DNA from 2 places in the Pantoea sp. X-Soil-ISGK-285 genome. Region 1 is predicted to be linked to the other one. Evidence: predicted binding sites of a transcription regulator. Region 1 holds the regulator's gene; the other holds the start of a gene.
What was found. The regulator ArgR, encoded in region 1, controls arginine synthesis, uptake and breakdown. The targets are predictions, from matches to a motif close to ANTGAATAAAAATACANT.
Positions count from the first base shown of each region.

Region 2: a site for ArgR is predicted at 3,515-3,532, ahead of argC (N-acetyl-gamma-glutamyl-phosphate reductase). Genes of this name have one in related genera too.

Region 1 is NZ_AP035938.1:3,622,591-3,630,614, reverse strand. Features, by position in the region: gene aaeB (p-hydroxybenzoic acid efflux pump subunit AaeB) at 1-1,615, shown strand, start outside; gene AC6I8B_RS17075 (NAD-dependent succinate-semialdehyde dehydrogenase) at 1,729-3,180, shown strand; gene AC6I8B_RS17070 (barstar family protein) at 3,236-3,505, shown strand; gene yhcN (peroxide/acid stress response protein YhcN) at 3,571-3,834, opposite strand; gene AC6I8B_RS17060 (YdgH/BhsA/McbA-like domain containing protein) at 3,928-4,194, opposite strand; gene yhcN (peroxide/acid stress response protein YhcN) at 4,283-4,546, opposite strand; gene argR (transcriptional regulator ArgR) at 5,021-5,491, opposite strand; gene mdh (malate dehydrogenase) at 5,920-6,858, shown strand; gene mscM (miniconductance mechanosensitive channel MscM) at 7,147-8,024, opposite strand, start outside.
Region 2 is NZ_AP035938.1:3,944,699-3,952,722, reverse strand. Features, by position in the region: gene ppc (phosphoenolpyruvate carboxylase) at 1-1,966, opposite strand, end outside; gene argE (acetylornithine deacetylase) at 2,320-3,468, opposite strand; gene argC (N-acetyl-gamma-glutamyl-phosphate reductase) at 3,636-4,640, shown strand; gene argB (acetylglutamate kinase) at 4,655-5,431, shown strand; gene AC6I8B_RS18650 (argininosuccinate synthase) at 5,456-6,673, shown strand; gene argH (argininosuccinate lyase) at 6,764-8,024, shown strand, end outside.

The DNA.
Region 1 (8,024 bases):
CGCGCTCGGACTGGCGGGCTACACCGCGCTGATTATTGTGGTGACGGCTAACGCCAGCGGCGGTCTGACGCTGGTGCCACAATATGCGGTAGAGCGCTGCAGTGAAATCGTACTCGGCATCCTGTGCGCCATTCTGGCCGACATGATTTTCTCACCCCGTTCGATTAAAAAAGTGATCGACGCTGAGGTCGATTCGCTGCTGGTGGCACACTATAACCTGCTGCAACTCTGCGTCGCTCACGGTGATAAAGAAGAGGTCGATAAAGCCTGGAGCGCGCTGGTACGGCGCACCACGGCGCTGAACAGCATGCGCAGCCAGCTGATGATGGAATCCTCACGCTGGAAGAACAGCAATCGCCGTTTGCAGATGCTCAATACGCTGTCACTGACGCTGATTACACAGGCAGCCGAAACCTTTCTGATCCAGAATTCCCGTCCTGATTACATTCCGCCCCAGTATCGTCTGATGGTTGAAAAACCAGCCTCGACCGTTGAAGAGGTGCATAAGCGGATGAAAGTGATGCGGCGGGTGATTGGTGCCAGCGGCAAATCAACGCCGGTCACGCTGGCCAGCTGGGTAGGCACTGCTACCGAATATCTGCTGCTGCTGAAAGGGATCAAAAGCAACAGCCGGATCACCTCGCTGGAAGAGGAGATTCTGCAGCGCGAAGTGGTGATCCAGGCGCGTTCCGCTGAAACGCATCATGCGATGATCAACGGTATCCGTACCTTTGTGGCGACCGCGCTGGGTTCGCTGTTCTGGCTCTATACCGGCTGGACCTCTGGCAGTGGCTGCATGGTCATGCTGGCTGTCATCACCGCGCTGGCGATGCGCATGCCCAACCCGCTGATGATGGCAAAGGACTTTCTCTACGGCATGACGGTCGCGGTTCCGCTGGGCGCGCTCTACTTTATGTATGTTCTCCCGGCGACGCAGCAGAGCGCACTGCTGCTCTGCATCGCAATCGGCCTGCTCGGTTTTATCGGTGGTATCTTCATTCAGCGGCGTCAGCTCGGCACGCTGGGGGCATTGATTGGCACCCTTAATGTTCTGGTGCTGGATAATCCGATGGAATTCCACATTAACGTCTTTCTCGATAACGTTCTGGGCCAGGTCATCGGCTGCTTCGTGGCGATGATGGTGATCCTGCTGATTCGTGATAAATCAAAAGCGCGTACCGGCCGCAAGCTGCTGAACCGCTTTATGTATGCGGCTGTCTCTGCCATGACGACCAATCAGGCGCGCCGGCGTGAAAACCATCTGCCAGCGCTCTATCAGCAACTGTTTCTGCTGCTGAACCTGTTTCCGGGCGATATCAACAAATATCGCATCGCCCTGACGCTGATCATCGGTCATCAGCGGTTACGCGACGCAGAAGTGCCGGTGAATGCCGATCTTTCTGCTTATCACCGGCAGTTGCGTTACACCGCTGACCGGGTGATCTCCGCCAGCAGCGATGACAAGCGGCGTTACTACTTTGAACGTCTGCTTAAAGAGCTGGATGTCTATCAGGAAAAACTGGCCCATTACGAGGCTCCCGCCAGCGTAACGGAACCGGTAAAACGACTGGCTATGATGCTGGATAAGTACCAGAACACGCTCATCCAAATCTGAATCTGGCCGCTGTGACCTGCAGCGGCCTGCGCAATCCCCACCCATCACAAAATCTGTCGCTTTTGCCAACTATACTCTCCAGACGGAAGAGCAAAACTGACAGGAGCGAATCAATGAAATCACTGCAAGAGAGCCAACTGTTCCGGACCGGCTATTTAGCGGACGGCCAGTGGCATCAGGCGGCCTCTACCTTTGACGTGACCAATCCGGCGACCGGTGAGGTGATTGCACAGGTGGCAAAAGCGGGTAAAGCTGAAACGGAACAGGCTATCGCCGCAGCGGAGCGCGCATTTCCCGCCTGGCGGGCGCAGACTGCAAAAGCGCGCGCTGAAATTCTCACTCGCTGGTACCAGCTGATCATTGAGAACAAGCGCTGGCTGGGACAGCTGATGACGACCGAACAGGGCAAGCCCCTGAAAGAGGCGGAAGGGGAAGTTGAATACGCCGCCAGTTTTATTCAGTGGTTCGCCGAGCAGGCGAAACGGACCAATGGTGAAATTATTCCGCCAGCTAAACCCGGCTCCCGTATTCTGGCAACCCGCGAACCGATTGGCGTTGTGGCTGCCATTACGCCGTGGAATTTCCCGATGGCGATGCTGACCCGCAAACTGGGGCCAGCTCTGGCTGCCGGCTGCACCGGCATTATTAAACCTGCCAATAACACGCCACTCTCCGCCTTTGCCCTGCTGGCGCTGGCGAAGGAGGCAGGTGTGCCTGATGGTGTACTGAATGCGGTAGCCGGTGATACCCATGCTATCAGCGATGCCATCATGGCCAGCAAAGCGGTGCGTAAAATCTCGTTCACCGGCTCCACCCAGGTGGGCAAGCTGCTGATGCGTAATGCTGCCGAAACCATGAAAAAAGTGTCGATGGAGCTGGGGGGTAATGCCCCCTATATCGTGTTTGACGATGCCGATATTGATGCCGCCGTGCAGGGCGCCATTGCCAACAAATTCCGTAATGCGGGCCAGGTGTGCGTCAGCGTAAACCGCTTCTACATTCACAATGCTATCTATGATCGTTTTACTCAGCAGCTGGCTGCCGAAGTGAACAAGCTGAAGGTGGGCAACGGCATGGAAGAGGGCGTGATTGTCGGGCCATTGATTGAGGCATCGGCGGTGGAAAAGGTTGAGCAGCACGTCAATGATGCGGTAGCAAAAGGTGGCAAATTACTGGCGGGTGGCGAGCGACATGCGCTGGGTGGCAACTTCTGGCAGCCCACTGTGATTACTGAGGCGCACGAAGGGATGCAGCTCGCGCAGGAGGAGACCTTTGGTCCGGTGGCTGCCTGTTTCCGCTTTGATGATGAAGATGACGTCATCCGTCGTGCTAACGATACACCGTTCGGCCTTGCCGCATACTTTTACACCCAGAATCTGCAGCGGGTGTTCCGTGTTTCAGCCGCGCTGGAAAGCGGCATGATCGGCATTAATGAATGTGCCGTATCAACCGAGCTGGCGCCGTTTGGTGGTGTGAAAGAGTCGGGGCTGGGCCGCGAAGGTTCGGTACTCGGCATGGAAGAGTATCTGGAGGTCAAAGCGCTGCACCTGGGCGGTTTGAGCTAGCGGACAGTAACGGGCGACGCAGGTCGCCCGCAGACGGAGCATGGGAGCCGTCAGCATGAAAATCGAGCGTTTTGATTTTAATGAAATTGTCGATCAGGCCCATTTCTTCCGCCAGTTCAGCGAGCGATTTGCGCTGGAGGAGCGCCGCATCTGCGATCTGGATGGATTATGGGATGTGGTGACGGGCGATCTGTTACCGCTGCCGCTGGAGATTGAGTTTGTTAATCTGGGCAGGGGACAGCGACGGCGTTATGGCGCGCTGATTCTGTTATTTGATGAAGCGGAAGAGGAGCTGGAAGGTCAGCTTCACTTTAATGTCAGATAAAACGTCAGATGAAAAAAGGCCCCGGCGAGCGGGGCCAAAGGGTTCGTCATACATCTGACGAGGAATTACTTATAAAGCTGTGCGGTGATGTGATAGTTATCGCCGGTGCGCGCCTCAATAACTTTATAGGCGCTGGCACCCTGTTCATCCGCTTTCTGAGAAAGCTCAGCGCGGTAATCCATTGGCGATCCCGCGGTTCCACTGATGGTCACGGTGCCCGCAGGCTGCAGGTTCTGCGTCTGATCGCCGGTGACCAGCTGTGCGGCTGATGCGCCGAACGCCATAACGGAAAGCAGACTGACTGTAGCGATGGTTGTTTTAATATTCATGATTATCTCCTCAATACATTCAACAACCTGCGGTTTCTCGTAAAGGCGGGTCGTCGATATCTTCTGACGCCCTTCAGGCGTCATCACAGTTAATTATTTATAAAGCTCAGCGGTGACATGCCAGGTGTTATCCTGGTTGTTTTCGATGATGCGATAGTGGCTTGCGCCCTGGGCATCCGCTTTCTCTGACAGCACCTGACGGATATGCGTCTGGTCGCCATTTCGTCCACCAATGCTGATGGTCTGATTCATTGGCTGCAGACCCTGTGCCTGTTCATTGGACACCAGGCTGGCGGCGTTGGCACCCACTGAGAACAGGGATGCCAGACTCAGTGCAGCGATAGCTAATTTCATTTTCATGGTCAACTCTCCTGAAATTTCTGCTTCAGCTCTCCGGAGCGCAAAAGGGCGCGTCAGACAGAGAGCAGATGGCATTATCGGTTACGCCTTAGTTATACAGTGCGGCGGTAGCGTGATAGTTGCCGTTGTTGTATGCCTCAATCACGCGATAGGCTTTTGCGCCCTGCTGATCGGCTTTGTCGCTGAGTTTCTGTTTGATATCCATCGGCGAACCCGCCACGCCGCTGACACTGATGGTGCCGACAGCCTGCAGATTCTGTGCCTGTGACGCATCAATAGATTCTGCTGCAACAGCACCAAATGAGAGGGCGGAGAGAATGCTCAGGGTAGCAATAGTAGTTTTTACGTTCATAGATTTTTCCTCGTCGTCTATTTTTATCTTTTTATTTAGTGTGATTTGCATCACGAAAAGAAGTATAGAACTAATAACGTCAGAAATTAATACCCCGCTAATAATGTTTTTTTGTGATTCTTTATCCTTATGGCTACTTTTAATAACTTAACGTTATAAAAAAAGGATAAAAAGTAACCTTTAAGCCACTTTTAATCGCAAAAACAGTGAGATAGATCACTTTAACTTTTAGTGCGAAAGTCGGGGGTGTATCGGGCTGGAGTTTGATCTGGATCCGGGCAATGGTGCCGGTTCAGTGATGTAAAGCAGTGTAAAATAGCGCATAAAGTGAAGCAGAGTTATCGATCTGACCAACAGCCGGGCGTGTAAAAGCAGGCTTATTACTTATCCAGAGCGGGTAACTGTCGTGGAAAGGGTTGAGCAGAGAGAACGAACTGACGATCTGGCGCATGATGGCCGGTCGTCAGTCCGCGATCAGAGTTCCTGTTCAAACAGGGTGAGGATGGCACCGTGCAGCTGCTTAACGGTGAAGTCACGCGCGCGGGTAATAAAGATTGTGTCATCGCCCGCGATGGTACCCAGAATCCCGTGCGACTTACCCAGTGAATCCAGCATACGTGCAATCAGCTGTGCTGCGCCGGGACTGGTATGAATCACCACCAGGGCATCGTTGTAGTCGATATCCAGTACCAGGTTTTTTAACGGGCTGGTGGTGGTCGGCACACCCAGCTCAGCGGGCAGGCAATAGACCATCTCCATCCTGGCATTCCGGGTGCGCACTGCGCCAAACTTGGTCAGCATTCGCGAGACTTTGGACTGATTGATATTTTCAAAGCCCTCGTCCTGAAGCGCCTGAACAATTTCGCCCTGGGAACTGAATTTTTCTTCTTTTAATAAGGCTTTGAAAGCCTTAACCAGATCGTCTTGTTTCGATGGGTTTCGCATAGGTTACCAATAAATAGAGAGAATAACCGCGCATCCGCCCGCGGCAGAGTGGTGATTATGCATTTATATGCATTTTTATGCAATCGTTCGATTGATGAGCAGCGTCCGGGCGGCTAGCGGGCGGCGATAATAGCAAATAAATCCGCTCAGACCAAAACACGCGTCACAGCCCCGGAAGGCGAAGGTTGCAAAGTTGTTATATTATTGGTGGTGTAGTAACAGAAAACGCACGTAGCCGTTCTCTGTCTGACGACGGCAAAGTTGTCGGTCATTCAGGTGCAATGATAAGTAACTTTTGAATCCGGAGATTAAGTGTGAAAACACGTAGAATTAACAACGGATATTTATCATCGCCTGAGCAGTTGATTAAGGTCTGACACAGATAGAATTTCGGCCCATCTCTGCCCCACCTTAATAAGGAGTTAAGAATGAAAGTTGCCGTTCTCGGTGCCGCTGGCGGCATAGGCCAGGCGCTCGCACTTCTGCTCAAAACCCAGCTTCCCGCAGGTTCAGAACTCTCGCTGTATGACATCGCGCCGGTTACGCCGGGTGTTGCCGTTGATCTCAGCCATATTCCTACCGCAGTGGCTATTCAGGGATTCAGTGGAGAAGACGCCACGCCTGCCTTACAGGGTGCCGATGTGGTACTGATTTCCGCTGGTGTCGCACGTAAGCCCGGTATGGATCGCGCCGACCTGTTTAACGTTAACGCAGGTATCGTCCGTAATCTGATCGAACAGGTTGCCACAACGGCACCTAAAGCGTTGATTGGTGTCATCACCAATCCGGTCAATACCACCGTTGCCATTGCGGCAGAAGTGCTGAAAAAGCACGGTGTTTACGACAAAAATCGGCTGTTCGGCGTGACCACGCTGGATATCATTCGCGCTAATACTTTTGTGGCTGCATTGAAAGGCAAGCAGCCTGACCAGGTGGAAGTCCCGGTCATTGGTGGCCACTCTGGCGTAACCATTCTGCCGCTGCTGTCGCAGGTTAAAGGCGTCAGCTTCAGCGATCAGGAAGTGGCTGATCTGACCAAACGCATCCAGAACGCCGGCACCGAAGTGGTGGAAGCCAAAGCGGGTGGCGGATCTGCCACGCTGTCGATGGGCCAGGCAGCCGCACGTTTCGGTTTGTCACTGGTACGCGCGCTGAAGGGTGAAGCTAATGTGGTGGAGTGTGCTTACGTAGAAGGTGAGGGTGAACATGCGCGCTTCTTCTCCCAGCCGCTGCTGCTAGGTAAAAACGGTGTGGCTGAACGCAGGCCGATTGGTACCCTCAGCGCTTACGAACAGCAGGCGCTGTCAGGCATGCTGGATACGCTGAAGAAAGATATCGCCCAGGGCGAAGAGTTCGTTAAGCAGTAACTGACGGCTCAGACTTGCAAAACGCCCGGCTTTGCCGGGCGTTTTACTTGTTGGCAAATCCAGGCCCGTCTTGCTATAAGATTGAGCCCGCGAAGGAAACACGGTCAGATCGGAAAGACGCAAAAGCTGTCATCCATGACGTGCTCGGCCCGCGCCATCCCTGGCTCGGGACGCTTTCCTCCTCTGACCGTGTTCCCTGCGCTTCAGGTTTATGCACCGCTGTAAGATTAAAACTGATCAGAGTGTGTCAGCAGAATGAAAACGCCCGGCTCAGCCGGGCGTTTTGCATTACAGTCCGCCAGACTTATAGGCGCGGGCAGCGGGTGTACCGTTGCTGGCAGGCAGCTTCTTACCCAGGGTTTCCATACGCATCTGGAACGGCGGGAACGGCATCTCAATACCGTGCTGATCAAATCCGCTGAGAATCAACTGATGCAGTTCGTGACGAAGCGGCATACGGTGTCCCATCTCAGCAGCATGCACACGAAGTTCAAATAACTGAATGCCCTGCTGCAGATCGACCAGGAAGGCTTCCGGTTGCGGCGTGTCCAGGACATAGCTGCAGCGCTCAGCCGCCTGGATCAGAATGGTGGTCACCTGTTCACTGCTGACTTTCGCCGGAGCCGGAATGGTGAGCACCACGCGCGTCACGGAATCGGACAGCGACCAGTTAATAAACTGCTCGGTGATAAAGGCCTTGTTCGGCACGATGATCTCTTTGCGGTCCCAGTCGGTAATGGTGGTCGCGCGGGTATTAATTCGCGTGATACTGCCGGTCAGGTCGCGGATTGTCACGGTATCGCCGATACGAATCGGCTTTTCGAACAGGATAATCAGACCTGAGATAAAGTTGGCAAAAATCTCCTGCAAACCAAACCCCAGTCCCACACCCAGCGCGGCAACCAGCCACTGCAGCTTCGACCACTCAATACCAATCATTGAGAAACCAATCAGCCCGCCAATCAACAGCAGCAGATATTTGGTCAGTGTGGTGATGGCGTAACCCGTACCTGGCGTCAGATTAAGATGCTGCAACAGCGCCAGCTCAAGCAGCGCGGGCATATTGCGCACCAGCTGGGTGGTGATAATAAACACCAGAATGGCGATCAGCACTGACCCCAGGGTGATAGGCTGAATCGACTCTACGCCCTGTACTGAGGTACTGA
Region 2 (8,024 bases), 320 kb from region 1:
TGTCGCGCCATTCGCGTTTTGGCTCCGGCGGCGGCATCAGGTTCGCTTCCAGAATTGCGCCGGTGTAGAGCGACAGGCTGGCGATGGTGACGGCGGGTAAACCATATTTAAAGCGGATCATCTCGCCCTGTTCGGTCACGCGCAGACCGCCGCGCAGGCTGCCTGGTGGTTGCGACAGCAGCGCTGCATGGGCGGGTGCGCCGCCACGGCCAATGCTGCCGCCGCGTCCGTGGAACAGCGTCAGTGAAATCCCGGCCTTCTCACAGGTTTTAATCAGGGCATCCTGTGCCTGATATTGCGCCCAGCTGGCGGCCATCACACCGGCATCTTTCGCCGAGTCAGAATAGCCAATCATCACCATCTGTTTGCCCTGAATTAAGCCGCGATACCAGTCGATGCTCAGCAGCTGGCTCATCACGTCATTGGCGTTATTCAGGTCATCAAGCGTTTCAAACAGCGGTGCAACCGGCATGGCATAGCCGATGCCTGCTTCTTTCAGCAGCAGATGCACGGCCAGCACGTCAGAAGGGGTTTTCGCCATGGAAATAACATAGGCGGCGATAGAACCCTGTGGCGCTTCAGCCGCGACGCGACAGGTCTCCAGCACTTCACGCGTTTCATCGCTGGGTTCCCAGCTGCGAGGCAGCAGCGGACGCTTGGAGTTCAGTTCACGGATCAGGAAGGCCTGCTTGTCCGCTTCGGACCAGCTTTCATAATCGCCGAGGCCCAGATAGCGGGTCACTTCAGCAATCGCTTCGGTGTGACGGGTACTCTCCTGACGCAGATCGATACGCACCAGCGGCACGCCGAAACATTTCACGCGGCGCAGCGTATCAAGCAACTGACCGTTGGCGATAATGCCCATGCCGCACTTTTGCAGTGACTGATAGATGGTAAAAAGCGGATCCCACAGCTGATCGTTGGAGACCAGCAGATCGGCCGGGCGCGGCAGACGTTCACCTTTCAGGCGGCGTTCCAGGAATGACTGGGTAGTCATTAACTGGCTGCGCAGGCGTTTCAGGATCATACGATAAGGTTCAAGTGCTTCCGGATCGCCGCTGAGTTCCCGGATCTCTTCAGTGCACTCTGACATCGACAACTCAGAGATCAGTACGCCGATATCGCGCAGGAACAGGTCAGTGGCTTTCCAGCGACTCAGCTGCATAACGTGGCGGGTAATCGCCGCCGTAACGTTAGGGTTACCGTCGCGGTCGCCACCCATCCATGAGGTGAACTGAACCGGCACGAAATCGACCGGCAGCTTAATGCCGAACGCCTCTTCTACCTGCTCGTTCAGCTCACGCAGGAAAGCGGGTACGCCTTCCCACAGGCTGTTTTCCACCACGGCAAAGCCCCATTTGGCTTCGTCGATAGGGGTCGGACGATATTTGCGGATCTCATCGGTGTGCCACGCCTGTGCCACCAGCTGACGCAGACGGCGCATAATCTGGTTACGTTCGTAGTCGGAGACGTCGCTGTGATCGAGCTGTTTCAGGCAGCTGTTAACTTCGACCAGCTTGTGAATCAGCGTACGGCGGGTGATTTCAGTCGGGTGAGCCGTCAGCACCAGTTCCAGCGACAGCGACTCAATGGCCGCAAGGATGTCGCTTTCGCTGATATCTTTCTGCTGCTTCAGGGTATCAAAGGTCTTTTTCAGCAGTTCGGGATGGTTCTCACCCTCGCCACTTTGCGAGATGGTCTGATACTGCTCAGCCACGTTAGTGAGGTTCAGAAACTGGCTAAAAGCGCGTGCAACCGGCAGAAGCTCCTCGTTGGAGAGGTTCTGCAGCGTATTGAGCAGTTCTTTACGATGAGTGTCATTTCCTGCACGGGATGACTTGGAGAGCTTACGGATGGTTTCCACCTGGTCGAGGATGTTCTCTCCCAGTGCATCCTTAATCGTATCCCCGAGCAGTTTGCCGAGCATACTGACATTACTTCGCATTGCGGAATATTGTTCGTTCATTGGACCCTGACACCCTTATCGTCTTGAAAAACTTCTACACCCGACCTTTCAGGCAGCAGAAAAATCAGCAACGCCATGTTCCCCCTAATCTACAGGGAACCGGCTCCGTTGCCGCCTGTCCACATTCTGAAACGCTCTGGATAATCACCCGGTGGGCATAACATCGTCTTTTATCTAGCCACGTAATGTTGCGTTCGTCAAATGCGTTAAAGTGCGCTGAAGATGTGGCTAAATAACGGAAATTCGTAGAATTTATCGGGAACGAAGCGGGATAAGTTATTCTTATTGCTAAATCCCGCAGAATGAAGGGGCATTTTACTGTTAATGCAGTGAAATGCCCCATTTGCTGTTAATCAGTGGCAAAAATGCTGCACAACCTGAGTGATAAGCGCCCTTGTCGGCTTAATAAATGCAGTATCAATAAATTCGTCTGGCTGATGTGCCTGCTCAATCGACCCCGGGCCCAGTACCAGCGTTGGGCAGAGCTGCTGAATAAAAGGCGCTTCGGTGCAGTAGTTCACCACCTCAGTGGGTATACCCAGCAATTTCTCGACCACACTGACCAGTTCATGATCTGCCGGACATTCGTAGCCAGGAATCGGCGGATGCAACTCGGCAACCGTGACACGGCCCGGCCAGCGCGCACTGACCGGTGCCAGCGCCTCGTTCAGTAGCCCATCGAGATCGTTCAGCGACAGGCCCGGCAGCGGACGGATATCCATATGCAGTTCACAGCAGGCGCAGATACGGTTAGCGGCGTCACCGCCATGAATATGGCCGAAGTTCATGGTGGGATAGGGGATGGCAAAGCCGTCATGGTGATAACGCTCCTGCAGCGTATTGCGCAGTTGCATCAGATGGGTGATCGACTCATGCATCAGTTCAATGGCGTTAACGCCACGTGCGGGATCGCTGGAGTGGCCCGATTTTCCCTCGATACGGATCACATTCGACAGGTGACCTTTGTGCGCACGCACCGGTTTAAGTGAGGTTGGTTCACCGATGATGGCGCAGTCGGGACGCAGCTGCGTCGATTCAGAAAAATATTTGGCGCCAGCCATGGTGGTCTCTTCATCGGCCGTAGCGAGGATATAGAGCGGCTTGCTCAGCGTGCTGACATCCACATCGCGCAGCGTATCGAGAATAAAGGCGAAGAAGCCTTTCATGTCTGCCGTGCCCAGGCCATAGAGCTTGTTGTCGTGCTCGGTCAGGGTAAAGGGATCGCGTGTCCAGCGGCCATCGTCAAAAGGAACGGTATCGGTATGACCTGCTAGCAGCAGGCCGCCCGCACCGCTTCCGGTACGCGCCAGCATATTAAATTTATTGCGGGTGCCGGGCACTGGCTGCACTTCAACGCTGAAGCCGAGGTCGCGGAACCAGCCGGCCAGCAAATTGATTAAAGTTTCATTACTCTGATCCAGTGCGGCATCGGTTGCGCTGATAGACGGTGTGGCGATTAACTGGCGGTACAGTTCAATAAAAGGCGGTAATTTTGTCTTCACTGTTGGCGGTCCTTGGGTTAGGATGTATCCATATTCATGCAGTAATAGTGAATAAAAATACATTAACGTCCTCTGCAAGGGAACCTTAAATCACTGCAGATGACAGGGCGGGTAACGGGGCAAGGCCGCGACCCGGAACGTGCGACTGTAAAAAGGGTTACAGCCTGATGTTGAATACGCTGATCGTTGGTGCCAGTGGTTATGCTGGTACAGAGCTTGCCACCTTCCTGAATCGCCATCCACATATCAACATAACCGCTTTGGCGGTTTCGGCGCAAAGCCCTGATGCCGGCAAGCGCCTCTCCGATCTCCATCCGCAGCTGAAAGGTGTGGTGGATTTGCCGCTGCAGCCGCTGAGCAGCGCGGCCGAGTGGGCAGACAAGGTGGATGTGGTGTTCCTGGCGACGGCCCACGAAGTCAGCCACGACCTGGCGCCGGAATTTCTCAAGGCTGGTTGTGTGGTGTTCGACCTGTCGGGTGCGTTCCGCGTGAATGACGCTGATTTTTATACCCGCTTTTATGGCTTCACCCATCAGCATAGCGACTGGCTGGACAAAGCCGTTTACGGCCTTGCCGAATATCAGCATGAGAAAATCCAGCAGGCGCAGCTGGTGGCTGTGCCAGGTTGCTATCCGACCGCTGCGCAGCTGGCGCTGAAGCCCCTTGTGGATGCCGGACTGTTAAACGAGGCGCAGTGGCCGGTAATCAACGCCACCAGCGGCGTGAGCGGTGCCGGACGTAAAGCCAATGTCGGCACCAGCTTCTGCGAAGTGAGCCTGCAGCCTTACGGCCTGTTCAATCATCGTCATCACCCGGAAATCGTCGCGCACCTTGGTACGCCGGTGATCTTCACTCCGCATCTGGGTAACTTCCCGCGCGGTATCCTGGCGACAATTACCTGCCGTCTGAAAGCAGGTGTCAGCCGTGAAGATATCGCCGCAGTTTTCCATCGCGCCTATGACAACAAGCCACTGGTGCGGCTCTACGAGCAGGGCGTACCGGCGCTGAAAGCCGTTGTGGGTCTGCCTTACTGCGATATCGGTTTTGAAGTGCAGGGCGAGCATCTGATTGTCGTGGCAGCCGAAGATAATCTGCTGAAAGGCGCGGCATCGCAGGCGGTACAGTGCCTGAACATCCGGTTCGGCTTCCCTGAAACGCAGTCACTGATTTAACGGACAAATATACCATGACCAATCCATTGATTATCAAGCTGGGCGGTGTGTTGTTAGACAGCGAAGAAGCGCTGGCCCGCCTGTTTGAAGCGCTGCTGACCTACCGCAGCGCCCATCAGCGTCCGCTGATTATTGTCCACGGCGGCGGTTGCCTGGTGGATGAACTGATGAAAAAGCTGGCGCTGCCGGTGAAAAAGAAAAATGGCCTGCGTGTCACGCCAGCCGATCAGATCGACATTATTACCGGTGCGCTGGCGGGAACCGCGAATAAAACGCTGCTGGCCTGGGCAAAAAAATCGGGCATTAACGCGGTAGGCCTCTGCCTGGGCGATGCGGGCATCGTTAATGTCACACCGTTTGATGAAGAACTCGGCCACGTTGGCCACGCAATGCCGGGCGATCCGGCATTACTGAACACCCTGCTGGCGGCCGGTTATATGCCGGTGGTGAGCTCAATTGGTATAACTGACAGCGGCGACCTGATGAACGTCAACGCTGACCAGGCGGCGACCGCACTGGCCTCGACGCTGGGCGCTGATCTGGTCCTGTTGTCAGACGTCAGTGGTATTCTCGACGGCAAAGGTCAGCGCATCGAAGAGATGACCGCCGACAAAGCTGAGCAGCTGATTACCCAGGGCATTATTACCGACGGCATGATTGTGAAAGTGCACGCTGCGCTTGATGCAGCGCGTACCCTGGGCCGCCCGGTGGATATTGCCAGCTGGCGTCACGCTGAGCGGCTGCCTGACCTGTTTAACGGCGTGTCGATTGGCACCCGGATTCTCGCTTAACGACTCTGATTCAAGGATTACGAAATGCAAACGCAAAACATCAAAAAAATCGTTCTGGCTTACTCCGGTGGTCTTGATACTTCGGCCATCATTCCATGGCTGAAAGAGAACTACGGCGGCTGTGAAGTCGTCGCTTTTGTCGCAGATATCGGTCAGGAGCGCGGCGATCTGGAAGGTGTAGAGAAGAAAGCCCTGCAGTCCGGCGCATCTGAATGCCACGTGGTTGACCTGCGTGAAGAGTTCATCAGCGACTATGTCTATCCGGTGCTGCAGACTGGCGCCCTCTATGAAGGCACTTATCTGCTGGGCACTTCAATGGCACGTCCTATCATCGCTAAAGCACAGGTTGAGCTGGCGCTGAAAGTGGGTGCGGATGCGCTGTGTCACGGCGCAACCGGTAAAGGGAATGACCAGGTGCGTTTCGAAACCACCTACACCGCGCTGGCACCGCAGCTGAAAGTGGTGGCACCGTGGCGTGAATGGAACCTGCGTTCACGTGAAGCGCTGCTGGACTACCTGAAAGAGCGCAACATTCCGACCACCGCGTCACTGGAGAAAATCTACAGCCGCGACGAGAACGCCTGGCACATCTCCACCGAAGGTGGGGTGCTGGAAAGCCCGGCCAATGCACCGAATAAAGATTGCTGGGTCTGGACTGTCGATCCGCTGGAAGCGCCTGACCAGCCTGAAGAAGTGACCGTGACCGTGGAAAAAGGTCGGGTTGTGGCGGTTAACGGCGAAAAACTGAGTCCGTTCCAGTGCCTGGAAAAACTTAACGTGCTGGGCGCAAAACATGGCGTCGGCCGTATCGATATCGTTGAAAACCGTCTGGTAGGGATTAAATCGCGCGGCTGCTACGAAACCCCTGGCGGCACCATCATGGTCAATGCGCTGCGTGCGGTTGAGCAGCTGGTGCTGGATCGCGATAGCTTCAAATGGCGTGAGCAGCTCGGCCACGAGATGTCCTATGTGGTTTATGACGGCCGCTGGTTCGCCCCGCTGCGTAAGTCGATTCAGGCCGCTGCCGAATCGCTGGCGGAAGAGGTTAACGGTGAAGTGGTACTGCAGCTCTACAAAGGCCAGGCGACAGCCACCCAGAAGCGTTCCGCGAACAGCCTCTACTCGGAAGAGTTCGCCACCTTTGGTGAAGATGAAGTGTACGATCACCGTCATGCGGGCGGCTTTATCCGTCTGTTCTCGCTCTCTTCGCGTATCCGCGCCCTGAACGAGCAGAAGAAGTAATTTTCAGGCGAGGTGCGCCTCGCCTCACAGTTTCATTTCAGGGGCGGCATTTATGCCGCCCCTTGTTTAACGATTCAGAGGAGTTTTCACATGGCACTTTGGGGTGGACGGTTTACTCAGGCAGCGGATCAACGTTTTAAACAGTTCAATGACTCGCTGCGCTTCGATTACCGCCTGGCAGAGCAGGACATTATTGGCTCTGTTGCCTGGTCCAAAGCGCTGGTGACGGTAAATGTCCTGACTCAGGATGAGCAGCAGCAGCTGGAAGCGGCCCTGAATACGTTACTGGATGAAGTCCGTGAGGATCCTGAGCAGATTCTGCAGAGCGACGCCGAAGATATCCACAGCTGGGTTGAAGGCCAGCTGATCGACAAGGTGGGCGCGCTGGGCAAAAAACTGCACACCGGACGTAGCCGTAACGATCAGGTCGCGACCGATCTTAAGCTGTGGTGCAAGGTGCAGATTGAGGCGCTGCTGGGTGCCACCCGTGATCTGCAGCAGGCGCTGGTGGTCACCGCTGAAGCCAATCAGGATGCGGTTATGCCGGGCTACACGCATCTGCAGCGTGCGCAGCCGGTGACGTTTGCGCACTGGTGCCTGGCCTACGTTGAAATGCTGGCGCGTGACGAGAGCCGTCTGCAGGATACGCTGAAGCGGCTCGATGTTAGCCCGCTGGGCTGTGGCGCACTGGCCGGTACCGCGTATGAGATCGATCGTCAGCAGCTGGCTGGCTGGCTGGGCTTTGCTTCTGCCACGCGCAACAGTCTGGATACCGTATCAGACCGCGATCACGTGCTGGAGCTGCTTTCTGACGCTGCCATCGGCATGGTGCATCTGTCGCGCTTCGCCGAAGATATGATCTTCTTCAACACCGGTGAAGCGGGCTTTATCGAACTGTCAGATAAAGTGACCTCCGGCTCATCGCTGATGCCGCAGAAGAAAAATCCGGATGCGCTGGAGCTGATTCGCGGCAAGTGTGGCCGGGTGCAGGGCGCGCTGACCGGCATGATGATGACGCTGAAAGGTCTGCCGCTGGCATACAACAAAGATATGCAGGAAGACAAAGAGGGGCTGTTTGACGCGCTCGACACCTGGCTCGACTGTCTGCATATGTCAGTTCTGGTGCTGGATGGCCTGCAGGTTAAACGCCCGCGCTGCCAGGAAGCGGCTGAACAGGGTTACGCAAACTCCACTGAACTGGCTGACTATCTGGTCGCCAAAGGCGTGCCGTTCCGTGAAGCACACCATATCGTCGGGGAAGTGGTGGTGGCCGCTATCGGTCAGGGTGTGGCGCTGGAAGCGCTGTCGCTGGCACAGCTGCAGCAGTTCAGTGCGGTGATTGGCGAGGATG